DNA from 2 places in the Variovorax sp. PDC80 genome. Region 2 is predicted to be linked to the other one. Evidence: riboswitches for the same ligand, from Rfam matches in the RefSeq annotation. Region 2 holds a riboswitch; the other holds the start of a gene.

Region 1 (5,712 bases), on a different contig from region 2:
GCCTGCGCGAAGGCCAGCACCGCGCCGGCATCGGCGGCGTCCATGCGGCGCAGCGCGATCTCGCCGTCGGCATGCGGCAGCGTGCGCGGATAGAGCCGGGTCGAACCCGGGTTCGTCGAGGTGTCTGCGGCATTCGTCATGTGGATCGCACTCCCAGCCATTCGTCGAGCTTCGGCCACAGCCGGCGCACCGCGTTCGGTCCCGCGGCCAGGCTCACATGGCCCCCCTTGAGCACCACCTCTTCCTTGTCCGCCGATCCGATGCCCGCGATCAGCGGCGCGCCCGCCTCATAGGGAACGATGTGGTCGTGCTGCGCGAGCGCATGCAGCACCGGCACCTCGATGTTGGCGAGGCGCACCGGCCGTCCGCCGATCGAGAGCTCGCCTTTCAGCAGCTTGTTGCCCCACATCAGCTCCTTCACGGTCTGGCGGAAATACTCGCCCGCCAGCGGCAGCATCTCGGCGCCCCAGCGGTCGAACATGCGGTAGGACTTGACGAACTCGTCGTTCGCCATGTTGTCCCACAGCTGCACCAGGCCCGCGCCGCGGCCCGCGGGGCGCAGCATGTCGAAGGAGGCGAACAGCATCTCGGGCGGCACGTTGCCCACGCCGTCGACCAGCCGGTCGACATCGAAATAACGGCGATCCGACCAGGCATGGAACATCGTCATGCGGCTGAAGTCGATCGGCGTGGTGAACAGCGCGAGGTTCTTCAGCGGCCCGCCCGGATGCAGCGCCGCGTAGAGCGTGGAGAGCACGCCGCCCATGCAGTAGCCGACGATGGTCACGTCCTCCTCGCCCGAGCGCTGCTGCACGCGGCGGATCGAGTCGGGAATGAAGTCGAGCACGTAGTCCTCGATGCGCAGCCGCTTCTCCTGCGGCCGCGGCGCGTTCCAGTCCATCATGTAGACGTCGTAGCCCTGCCGCAGCAGGTGCTCGACCATGCTCTGGCCCGGCGCGAGGTCGAGGATGTAGCCCTTGTTGGTGGTGGCCATCACGATCAGCACCGGCACGCGGTAGATCTCGTCGACCATCGGCCGGTAGTGGTAGAGGCTCAGCGTGCCGCGGCGATGGATCTCGTCCTTGGGCGTGAGCCCGACCGCGGGCGTGGCGCTGGTCAGGAAATCCAGGCCCTTGATGTTGCGCTGGATGGTGCGCTCGATCTCGGCGCGCAGATCGGGCAGCACCGGCAGTTCGGCGGCGGGCGTGCTCATGGGCGCGGGCGGCGGGTGCGGGCCGGGGACTTCGAGGCCTTGGCCGCTGCCTTCTTCGCGGGTGAGGGTGCGGGAGCGGGTGGCGTGGCCGCCATCGAGGGCGGCTGCTTCGTGCGCTTCGGCGCCGATGACTGCGGCGCCGGCGCTGGCGCAGCACCGCCCTCCTCGAGCTGCCGCGCGATCCGCGCCAGGTGGTCGTCGATGTGCTGCAGCTGCTCCGAGAGCGCCTGCAGGTCGGCGCGCGTGGGCAGGTTCAGCATCGTGAGCAGCCGCGCCATCAGGTCGCCGAGCGCCTTCTGCGCGCCCAGCGAGGCGTTCATGCCGCCATGCATGCCCTGTCGGAACGGATCGGAGGCCATGGCCTCGTTGGCGAACGCGTTGGTGCTCTTTTCCCATTGCGCGGTGAGCTCGCGCCAGATCGCCATGGGGTCGAGGGGAGAGGAGGACTGGGTCATGGCCGCACACCGAGGTTCGTCGTCGGAAGGCCGCGCCGTGCGCCGGCGCGGCGCCTGGGCCGCGCGCTACTTGCGCTGCAGCATCTTCGTGACCTCGTCGACGTTCGACTGGATGCGCTGGCGCACCACCTCGAAGGCATCGGCCTGCGACTTGGCCGCGAGGTTGGCGAGTTCCTTGATGTCGTCGACCGCGCGCTGGAACGACTGGCGGCCGAGCGCGTCGAGCTTGGCGAGGCTTTCCTTCGGGTCCTTGCCGGGGATGTCCTTGGCGGCGGCCTGCCAGTCGGTGATCGCGCTCTTGATCATCTCGGTCTGGCGCTGCACCACGGTCTGCAGGCCCTGGAACGACTTCTCGTTGGCCTGCATCAGCGCCTGCAGGTCCTTGCGTCCGCTGTCGAGCAGCTTGCTCGCGCCATCGGTCATGTTGAGGTTCTGCAGCCGCTCGGCCATGCCTTTGAGCGGGTTGAGCATGTCGGCCGCGCTCGGGGCCGCTTTTCTCTCGGCGCTTCCGCTGCTGCTGCTGGCAGTGGTCTTCTTGGCGGCGGCTTTCTTGGCAGTGGCCATGGTGCGGAATCTCCTGAGGACGTTGGACAAGATGGTGGCGGGACCGGCCGCGCACGCGCGTGGTCCGCCGCCACGATACGCCGCGGCGACCCTGCCGCGGCGATCGCGGCCGCGGATTTGCCTGGGGGATTTCCCGAAGGGATGGTGTGCGCCGCGGCACCGGCGCTCGCTGGAGCGCCGGCGGGTAGCGGCAACGGCTTACATCGGCGGCGTGAAGCCGTCGCGGCCGGCCACCACGCGCAGCGCGGTCGGCGTGCCGTTGCGCTCCTGCGCATTGACCAGCACCTTGGCGCCCGGCACCAGCAGCGCCTCGGTGCCCGCGCGGAAGGTCACGACCGGCACGTCGCGCGGCACGATCACGGTCTTCTCGCCGCCCTTGTAGGACAGGCGCAGCTGCTGCCCGCCGCGCACCGAGCGCGGCGCGGCTGCGAGGTCGGCCACGGTGGCATTGGTCATGGTGCTCTGCGGTTGCAGGTCCCACGGATAGTGACCCTCGCCGGTGCCGCGCGCGGCCTCGGGGAACACCACCACCTCGAGCGCCTTCTGCGTGCCGTCGGCCTGCGGCATCGCGGCGGTGCCGATGAAGCTGCCCTTCTTGATGTCGGACAGCTTGATGCGATAGACCTCCGACAGCGACATGTCCGCGGGCCGCGCGAGGCTCACGACCTCGCCGCCACGGTCCTTGACGACGAGCTTGCTCGCATCGGCGTAGACCAGCGTGCCGCGCACGCGCACCACGGGTTGCGCGGCCTGCGCCTGCTGCGCGAAGGACAGGCCCGGCAAGGTGGCGAGGCCGAGCAGGGCCGCCGTGCAGAGCGCGCGGCGCGCGGTGGGCGACGAGGGAAGGGAAAGACGGGATGAACGCATCGGAGGGGCTTTCGCGGAAAAGGAATGCAAGCAGCGTTGTACGCCTCGACTCTGAGCCCTGCATGACGCGGGGTGTTGGCGCGCCCTCGCGTTCCGTGATGTGGGAAGCCCCGGCCGTTGGCGCCCGTGTCCGGCACGTCTACAATCCGCCGCTTCCGAGGAGCGTTGCAGCGCCGCCAGGCGTGAGGCTCGGACCCATCGCAACCACGCTCATCCGCTGTTCTCGCGGTGAGTCTTTTTCCCCCGACGCAGTGGCCTCGTTCAAACACAGTTCTGGAGTTCACTTCACATGAGCGCTGTTCTCAAGCCCACCCCTGTTTCGTCCGCCGACCAGGCGATCGCCGACCTTTCGCTCGCCGCCTGGGGCCGCAAGGAAATCCGCATCGCGGAAACCGAGATGCCCGGCCTGATGGCCATCCGCGAGGAATTCGCCAAGAGCCAGCCGCTCAAGGGCGCGCGCATCACCGGCTCGCTGCACATGACGATCCAGACCGCGGTGCTGATCGAGACGCTGCAGGCCCTCGGCGCGCAGGTGCGCTGGGCCTCGTGCAACATCTTCTCGACGCAGGATCACGCGGCCGCCGCGATCGCCGCGTCGGGCACGCCGGTGTTCGCGATCAAGGGCGAGTCGCTCAAGGACTACTGGGACTACACCCACGCCATCTTCGACTTCGGCCCCAAGGACTCGAAGGGCGAAGGCCCGAACATGATCCTCGACGACGGCGGCGATGCCACGCTGCTGATGCACCTGGGCCAGCGCGCCGAGAAGGACCTGGGCGTGATCGCCAACCCGGGCAGCGAGGAAGAGCGCATTCTCTTCGCCGCGATCAAGGCCAAGCTGGCCGTCGATGCGACCTGGTACACGCGCAAGTCGGCCGAGATCATCGGCGTGACCGAGGAAACCACCACCGGCGTGCACCGCCTCAACGAGATGAGCGCCAAGGGCACGCTGCTGTTCCGCGCCATCAACGTCAACGACTCGGTCACCAAGAGCAAGTTCGACAACCTCTACGGCTGCCGCGAATCGCTGGTCGACGGCATCAAGCGCGCGACCGACGTGATGATCGCCGGCAAGGTGGCCTGCGTGGCCGGCTACGGCGACGTGGGCAAGGGCTCGGCCCAGGCGCTGCGCGCGCTGTCGGCGCAGGTGTGGGTCACCGAGATCGACCCGATCAACGCGCTGCAGGCCGCGATGGAAGGCTACAAGGTTGTGACGATGGAATACGCGGCCGACAAGGCCGACATCTTCGTGACCACCACCGGCAACAAGGACGTCATCACGCACGACACGATGGCGAAGATGAAGGACCAGGCCATCGTCTGCAACATCGGCCACTTCGACAACGAGATCGACGTCGCGTCGATCGAGAAGTACGAATGGGAAGAGATCAAGCCGCAGGTCGACCACATCACCTTCCCCGACGGCAAGAAGATCATCCTGCTGGCCAAGGGCCGCCTCGTGAACCTGGGCTGCGGCACGGGCCACCCGAGCTTCGTGATGTCGTCGTCGTTCGCGAACCAGACCATCGCGCAGATCGAGCTGTTCACCAAGCCCGACGCCTACCAGGCCGGCAAGGTCTACGTGCTGCCCAAGCACCTCGACGAGAAGGTCGCGCGCCTGCACCTGAAGAAGGTCGGCGCCATGCTCACCGAGCTGACCGACGCCCAGGCCGCCTACATCGGCGTGAGCAAGAACGGCCCCTACAAGCCGGACAGCTACCGCTACTGATCGCCGCGCATGCGAGCCGACCAGTTGCTGGTGGAACGCGGCCTCGCCGCCTCGCGCTCGCAGGCCGTGCGGCTTATCGCCGGCGGCATGCGCTGGCGCGATGCGGGCTCGACCGATGCGTGGCGTTCGGTCGTGAAGAACCGCGACGAGGTGCCCGAGTCGGCCGAGCTCGAGCTCGACGATGCGGCCGAGGCGCGCTATGTCTCGCGCGGCGGGCTCAAGCTCGAAGGCGCGCTCGAGGCCAGCGGCGTCGATGCCGCCGGCAAGCTGTGCCTCGACGTGGGCCAGTCGACCGGCGGCTTCACCGACTGCCTGCTGCAGCGCGGCGCCGCACGGGTGGTGGGCGTCGACGTCGGCCACGGGCAGCTGCATGCGAAGCTGCGCGAGGACGCGCGCGTGCTCGCCATCGAAGGCGTCAATGCGCGCGCTCTCTCGGCCGACGACCTGCAGGAAGAGGGCGAGGAGCCCTTCGACGAGCGCTTCGACCTGATCGTCGGAGACCTGTCGTTCATCTCGCTCACGCTGGTGCTGCCGGCGGTGGTGCAGTTCCTCGCGGACGACGGCCAGCTGCTGATGCTGGTCAAGCCGCAGTTCGAACTGCAGCCGGGCCAGGTCGGCAAGGGCGGCATCGTGCGCGACGCGGCGATGTACGAGATCGTCGAGAAGCGCCTGCGCGATGCCTGCGCCGCGCTTGAGCTGCGCGTGCTGCGCTGGTTCGACAGCCCGATCGCCGGCGGCGACGGCAACCGCGAGTTTTTTATTCACGCCGTGCGCGCGACGGGCGCGGGCGGTTCCTAGGAGACGCAGGTGCGCCTTCCGCTGAGTTTCGAATTCTTCCCGACCAAGACGCCCGAAGGCGCGGTCAAGCTGCGCGCGGCGCGCCA
Region 2 (5,712 bases):
AGCCCGCGAGGCCATGGATGAAGTGGGTGAAGACGTCGTCGTAGACCGTCAGCGCGGCGGCGTAGAGCAGGTCGTAGTTGTAGGGGAACCAGGGGTAGCGCAACCACTCGTAGACGCCCAGCGTGCCGCTTTGCGCGACCTGGCGCGCATAGGGCAGGTGGTACATCACCTCGTCGAAGGCCACCGGCGGCGCCAGCGGCGAGAACAGCGTGGGCAGGCCCACGAGCAGCAGCGCGGCGAAGGCGCACTTCTCGCCGAGGGTCGGTGCCGGCTGCGCGGGCGCGAGCGCGGCGCGCGCCTTCAGCTCGCGGCGCCAGCCGGGCAGCCGCAACAGCGCCAGCACGATGCCGGCACCCAGCAGCGCGAGCACCGCGCCCTGGCGCAGCGCGCCGACGATCGCCAGCGCCTGGAAGGCGACGATGAACAGGCCGACACCGAGCGTGGTCGCGATCGCGCCCTCGAGCCAGGCGTCGCGGCGCGCGGGCGCCCCGAAGCGCGCCAGCACGGTGGCGCCGAAGCCCCAGGCGCCGGCCACGAAGAGGGCCAGCGCCGCGTGGTGCGCGAGGATGAAGAGCAGTGTCTGAATGGGAATCCCCCGGAAGCCTGGATCGGTTCAGCGGCCCGCGGGGCGGGCGGCGTGGATGGCGGCGGCGCGGGGGAACGGAAGGGCCCGCCGCGCGCCGTCAGAGGTTGGGCGCCAGCAGCCGCTCCAGTTCGGATTCGCTCGCCTTGCGGCGCACCGCCTGGTCCTGCAGCTGGTCATGGCCGATTTTGCCTACGTTGAAGTACGTGCTGTCGGGGTGCCCGAGGTAGAACCCCGACACGCTGGCGGCCGGCATCATAGCGAGGCTTTCGGTCAGGCTCATGCCAATGTCCGTGCAGTTCAGGAGGTCGAACATCGGCTTCTTCACGCTGTGGTCGGGGCAGGCCGGGTAGCCGGGCGCGGGCCGGATGCCGCGGTACTTCTCGGCGATCATCTGCTCGTTGCTCAGCGCCTCGTCGGCAGCGTAGCCCCAGAGGTCGGTGCGCACGCGGTGGTGCATGGCCTCGGCGAAGGCCTCGGCCAGCCGGTCGGCCAGCGCCTTGAGCATGATCGCGGAGTAGTCGTCGAGGTCGTCGACGAAGTACTTCTCCTTCTTCTCCACGCCCAGGCCCGCGGTCACGGCGAACATGCCCACGTAGTCCTTCAGGCCGCTCTCGCGCGGCGCGACGAAGTCGGCCAGGCAGCGGCTCGGGCGCATCGTGCCCTCGATCTCCTGCTTCTCGGTCTGCTGGCGCAGGCCGTACCAGGTGAGCGCGGCCTCGCTGCGCGACTCGTCGGTGTAGAGCACGATGTCGTCGTCGTTCTCGGTGTTGGCCGGCCAGAAGCCGACCACGCCGCTCGCGCTGAGCCAGCGGCCCTCGATCAGGCGCTTGAGCATGCGCTGGCCGTCGGCGTAGACGCGCACGGCCTCGGTGCCGACGATCTCGTCCTTGAGGATGGCCGGGAACGGGCCCGCGAGGTCCCAGGTCTGGAAGAACGGGCCCCAGTCGATGTACTTGGCGAGCTCGGTCAGGTCGAAGTTGCGGAACACGCGCCGGCCGATGAACTTGGGCGCGGGCGGCACGTAGTTCGACCAGTCGATGGGCGTCTTGTTGGCGCGCGCCTTGGCCAGCGGCCACAGCGGCACCTGCTTCTTGTTGGCGTGCTGCGTGCGCACCTTCTCGTAGTCGGCGTTGATCTCGCCGATGTAGGCCGCGGCCTGGTCGCTCAAGAGCGACTGCGCCACGCTCACGCTGCGCGAGGCGTCGGGCACGTAGACCACCGGGCCTTCGTAGTGCGGCGCGATCTTCACGGCCGTGTGCACGCGGCTGGTGGTGGCGCCGCCGATCAGGAGCGGGATCTTCTTGATGCGGAAGTGGTCGTCCTTCTGCATCTCGCCGGCCACGTACTGCATCTCTTCCAGGCTCGGCGTGATCAGGCCCGACAGGCCCACGATGTCCGCGCCCTCGACCTTCGCCTTGGCGAGGATCTCGTGGCACGGGACCATCACGCCCATGTTCACCACCTCGAAGTTGTTGCACTGGAGCACGACGGTGACGATGTTCTTGCCGATGTCGTGCACGTCGCCCTTCACGGTGGCGATGATGATCTTGCCCTTGGTTCGCACGTCGCGGCCCGCGGCCTCGTCCTGGCGCTTCTCTTCCTCGATGTAGGGGATGAGGTGGGCCACGGCCGACTTCATCACGCGCGCCGACTTCACCACCTGCGGCAGGAACATCTTGCCCTGGCCGAACAGGTCGCCCACGATGTTCATGCCGTCCATCAGCGGGCCTTCGATCACGTGCAGCGGACGGCCGCCCTTGGCGAGGATCTGCTGGTAGGCCTCCTCGGTGTCTTCCACGATGAAGTCGGTGATGCCGTGCACCATCGCGTGCGACAGCCGCTGGTTGACGTGCACCGGCTGCTCGGGCGTGCCGCGCCACTCGAGCTTCTTGCTGTCGTCCTTGGCCCCGCTCTTGGCGCTCTCGGCCACCTCGACCAGGCGCTCGCCGGCGTCGGGCCGGCGGTTGAGCACCACGTCCTCCACGCGCTCGCGCAGCTCGGGCTCGAGGTCGTCGTAGACGCCGACCATGCCGGCGTTGACGATGCCCATGTCCATGCCGGCCTGGATCGCGTGGTACAGGAACACGGTGTGGATCGCCTCGCGCACCGGGTCGTTGCCGCGGAAGCTGAAGCTCACGTTCGACACCCCGCCCGAGACCTTGGCGCCCGGCAGGTTCTGCTTGATCCAGCGCACGGCGTTGATGAAGTCGACCGCGTAGTTGTCGTGCTCCTCGATGCCGGTGGCGATCGCGAAGATGTTCGGGTCGAAGATGATGTCCTCGGGCGGGAAGCCCACCTCGTCGACCAGGATGCGGTAGGCGCGCTCGCAGATCTCGACCTTGCGCTCGTAGGTGTCGGCCTGGCCCTTCTCGTCGAAGGCCATCACCACGGCGGCCGCGCCGTAGCGCTTCACGAGCTTCGCCTCGTGCTTGAACTTGTCCACGCCCTCCTTCATGGAGATCGAATTGACGATGCCCTTGCCCTGGATGCAGCGCAGGCCGGCCTCGATCACTTCCCACTTCGAGCTGTCGACCATCACCGGCACGCGCGCGATGTCGGGCTCGCTGGCGATCAGGTTGAGGAAGCGCACCATCGCGGCCTTGCTGTCGAGCATGGCCTCGTCCATGTTGATGTCGATCACCTGCGCGCCGTTCTCGACCTGCTGGCGCGCGACGGCCAGCGCCTCCTCGAACTGGCCGTTGAGGATCATGCGCGCGAAGGCCTTGGAACCGGTGACGTTGGTGCGCTCGCCGATGTTGACGAACAGGGATCCCTCGCCGATGGCCACCGGTTCGAGACCGGACAGCTTCATGGGAGAAACGAAAGGCGCGGGGACATCGCTCATGGGGCTCACCTGGGCAGGGGAAGACACGTCAGGTGAGCGTCGTTGCAACCGGGCCTTCCGGGCAGGTTCTGCGAGAAGGCGCCTTCCAAGCCTGACGGCGGGTCGCGGACCAGGGGGTCCCGCGCGCCGCCGCTGCAACGCTCCTTGGAAGGGGTGGCGATTTTACCGGCTGCCGGACGTGCCAACGGCCCGCGGGTGTATCCGCGGGCCGCCGGGAAGGCTCAGGCCGCCTGCGCGACCGGCGCCGCCGAGGCCGGCAGCCCGAAGGCGCGGTCGAAGGCCCAGTTGAAGACGAAGGTGTAGACCAGGAAGAAGACCACCAGCCCCAGGTCCATCACCAGCGCCTGCCACAGCGAGATGCCCAGGCCCCAGGCGAACATCGGCACCAGCAGGCCGATCAGGCCGCCCTCGAAGCCGATCGCATGGGCGATGCGGCGCTTGAGGCTGCGCCCGCGCACCGCCTGGCGCGCCTCCCAGCGCTCGAACAGGCTGTTGAAGATCAGGTTCCAGATCACCGCGATGACCGAGGCCGCCACCGCCAGCGCGCCCGAATGGCCGAGGCCGGCGCCCGTCAGCAGCGCCAGCCCGGCGCTGGCGGCCACGATGGCGATCCCTTCGTAGAGGGTGATGTAGACGATGCGACGCTGGATTCCCTGCATGACGGACTCTCTTGGCTTGTTGTGTGACTGCGATCCGTCGACTTTATGTGTCTCTTGCTGATATAAAAAGTCAACTTATTTCAGTTTTGTTGATAGATCGGCGAGAAACCAGCCATGAGCTTCTCCAGCGACAGCGTCGAGGTCTTCCTGGCCGTGATCGACCACGGCTCCTTCTCGGCCGCCGCCCGCGCCCTGCGCCGCGTGCCGTCGGCGGTCAGCATGGCCATCGCCCATCTCGAGGCCGAGCTCGACCTGCAGCTGTTCGACCGCAAGGGCCGCGAGCCCCGGCCCACGGCCGCCGCGCGCTCGCTCGAGCCGCAGGCGCGCTCGCTGGCGGCGCAGCTGCGCCAGCTCGACGCGCAGGCGCTGGCGCTCACGCAGGGGCTGGAGGAACGGCTCACGCTGGCGATCGCGCCCGAGCTGCTGGCCGCGCCCTGGAGCGGCGCGCTGGCCGAGCTGGCGCACGAATACCCGCTGCTGCAGGTCGAGGTGCTGGCCGCGCCGCAGGCCGATGCGCTGGCGCTGCTGCACAGCGGCCGGGCCCAGCTCGCGCTGGTGTTCGAGCGGCCCAGCCTCGACGGGCGCGAGGGCTTCCAGGAGGTGGGCAGCGACACCATGGTCGCGGTGATGGCGCCGGGCCACCCGGTGCTGGCCGCCGCGCCCGGCGGCCGCTTGCGCGAGGAGCACCTGATCGCCACCCGCCAGATCGTGGTGGCCGGCCGCGACCTGGTCACGGCCATGGACCCGCGCAGCGTGTTCGCGCGCCACCTCTGGCGCACCGACAACGCGCTGGCCGCCCTGAGCCTGATCACCGCCGGCGTCGGCTGGGGCTGGCTGCCGCGCAATTTCGTGCGGCCGCACGTGGCGGCGGGCGCGCTGGTCGAGATCCCGCTCGAGAACCTCAGCAACGGCCTGAACCTGTGGGTGGACGTGGTGTGGTCGCGCGAACGGCCGCTGGGGCTGGGGGCGCAGCGCTTCGTGGCGTTGATTTCGCGCGAGCGGCAGGCTGCCGGGGTGTCGGTGCCTATCGCGTCCTGAAACGCGAGGCTACGGGCCTGGGCTCAAGCCGCTTCCTTGTAGAACCCGGCCGCATTGTTCAGCAGCCGCCCCGCCACCGGCGACACCGCGCGCCCGATGGCCGCGATGTGGTCCGGCGTGGTGCCGCAGCAGCCGCCGACGATGTTGACCAGCCCCTCGGCCGCGAACTCGTGCAGCAGGCGCGAGGTCACGTCGGGCGTCTCGTCGAAGCCGGTGTCGCTCATCGGGTTGGGCAGGCCGGCGTTGGGGTAGCAGCTGATGAAGGTGTCGTCGGCCACGCGCGCCAGTTCCTGGATGTAGGGGCGCATCAGCGCCGCGCCCAGCGCGCAGTTCAGGCCGATGGCCAGCGGCCGCGCATGGCGCACGCTGTGCCAGAAGGCGGTCACGGTCTGGCCGCTGAGGATGCGGCCCGAGGCGTCGGTCACGGTGCCGCTGATGATCAGCGGCAGGCGCTCGCCACTGTTCTCGAAATACTCGTCGACCGCGAACAGCGCAGCCTTGGCGTTGAGCGTGTCGAAGATGGTCTCGACCAGGATCACGTCGGCGCCGCCCTCGACCAGCGCCTCGGTCTGCTCGTAGTAGGC

What was found. Region 2 has a riboswitch for S-adenosylhomocysteine ahead of metH (methionine synthase). Riboswitches for the same ligand answer to the same signal wherever they lie in the genome.
Region 1: it holds a riboswitch for S-adenosylhomocysteine, as region 2 does, so the genes downstream of both, ahcY (adenosylhomocysteinase) here and metH (methionine synthase) in region 2, are expected to answer to the same signal.

The regions. Positions count from the first base shown of each region.
Region 1 is NZ_FOWG01000008.1:315,233-320,944, reverse strand. It holds gene BM109_RS23830 (GNAT family N-acetyltransferase) at 1-140, opposite strand, end outside; gene BM109_RS23825 (alpha/beta fold hydrolase) at 137-1,213, opposite strand; gene BM109_RS23820 (hypothetical protein) at 1,210-1,668, opposite strand; gene phaP (TIGR01841 family phasin) at 1,735-2,232, opposite strand; gene BM109_RS23810 (hypothetical protein) at 2,431-3,099, opposite strand; S-adenosyl-L-homocysteine riboswitch at 3,250-3,318, shown strand; gene ahcY (adenosylhomocysteinase) at 3,389-4,828, shown strand; gene BM109_RS23800 (TlyA family RNA methyltransferase) at 4,838-5,626, shown strand; gene metF (methylenetetrahydrofolate reductase [NAD(P)H]) at 5,636-5,712, shown strand, end outside.
Region 2 is NZ_FOWG01000004.1:302,424-308,135, reverse strand. It holds gene BM109_RS14845 (ArnT family glycosyltransferase) at 1-535, opposite strand, end outside; gene metH (methionine synthase) at 684-3,398, opposite strand; S-adenosyl-L-homocysteine riboswitch at 3,459-3,583, opposite strand; gene BM109_RS14835 (PACE efflux transporter) at 3,653-4,090, opposite strand; gene BM109_RS14830 (LysR family transcriptional regulator) at 4,205-5,128, shown strand; gene BM109_RS14825 (homocysteine S-methyltransferase family protein) at 5,152-5,712, opposite strand, start outside.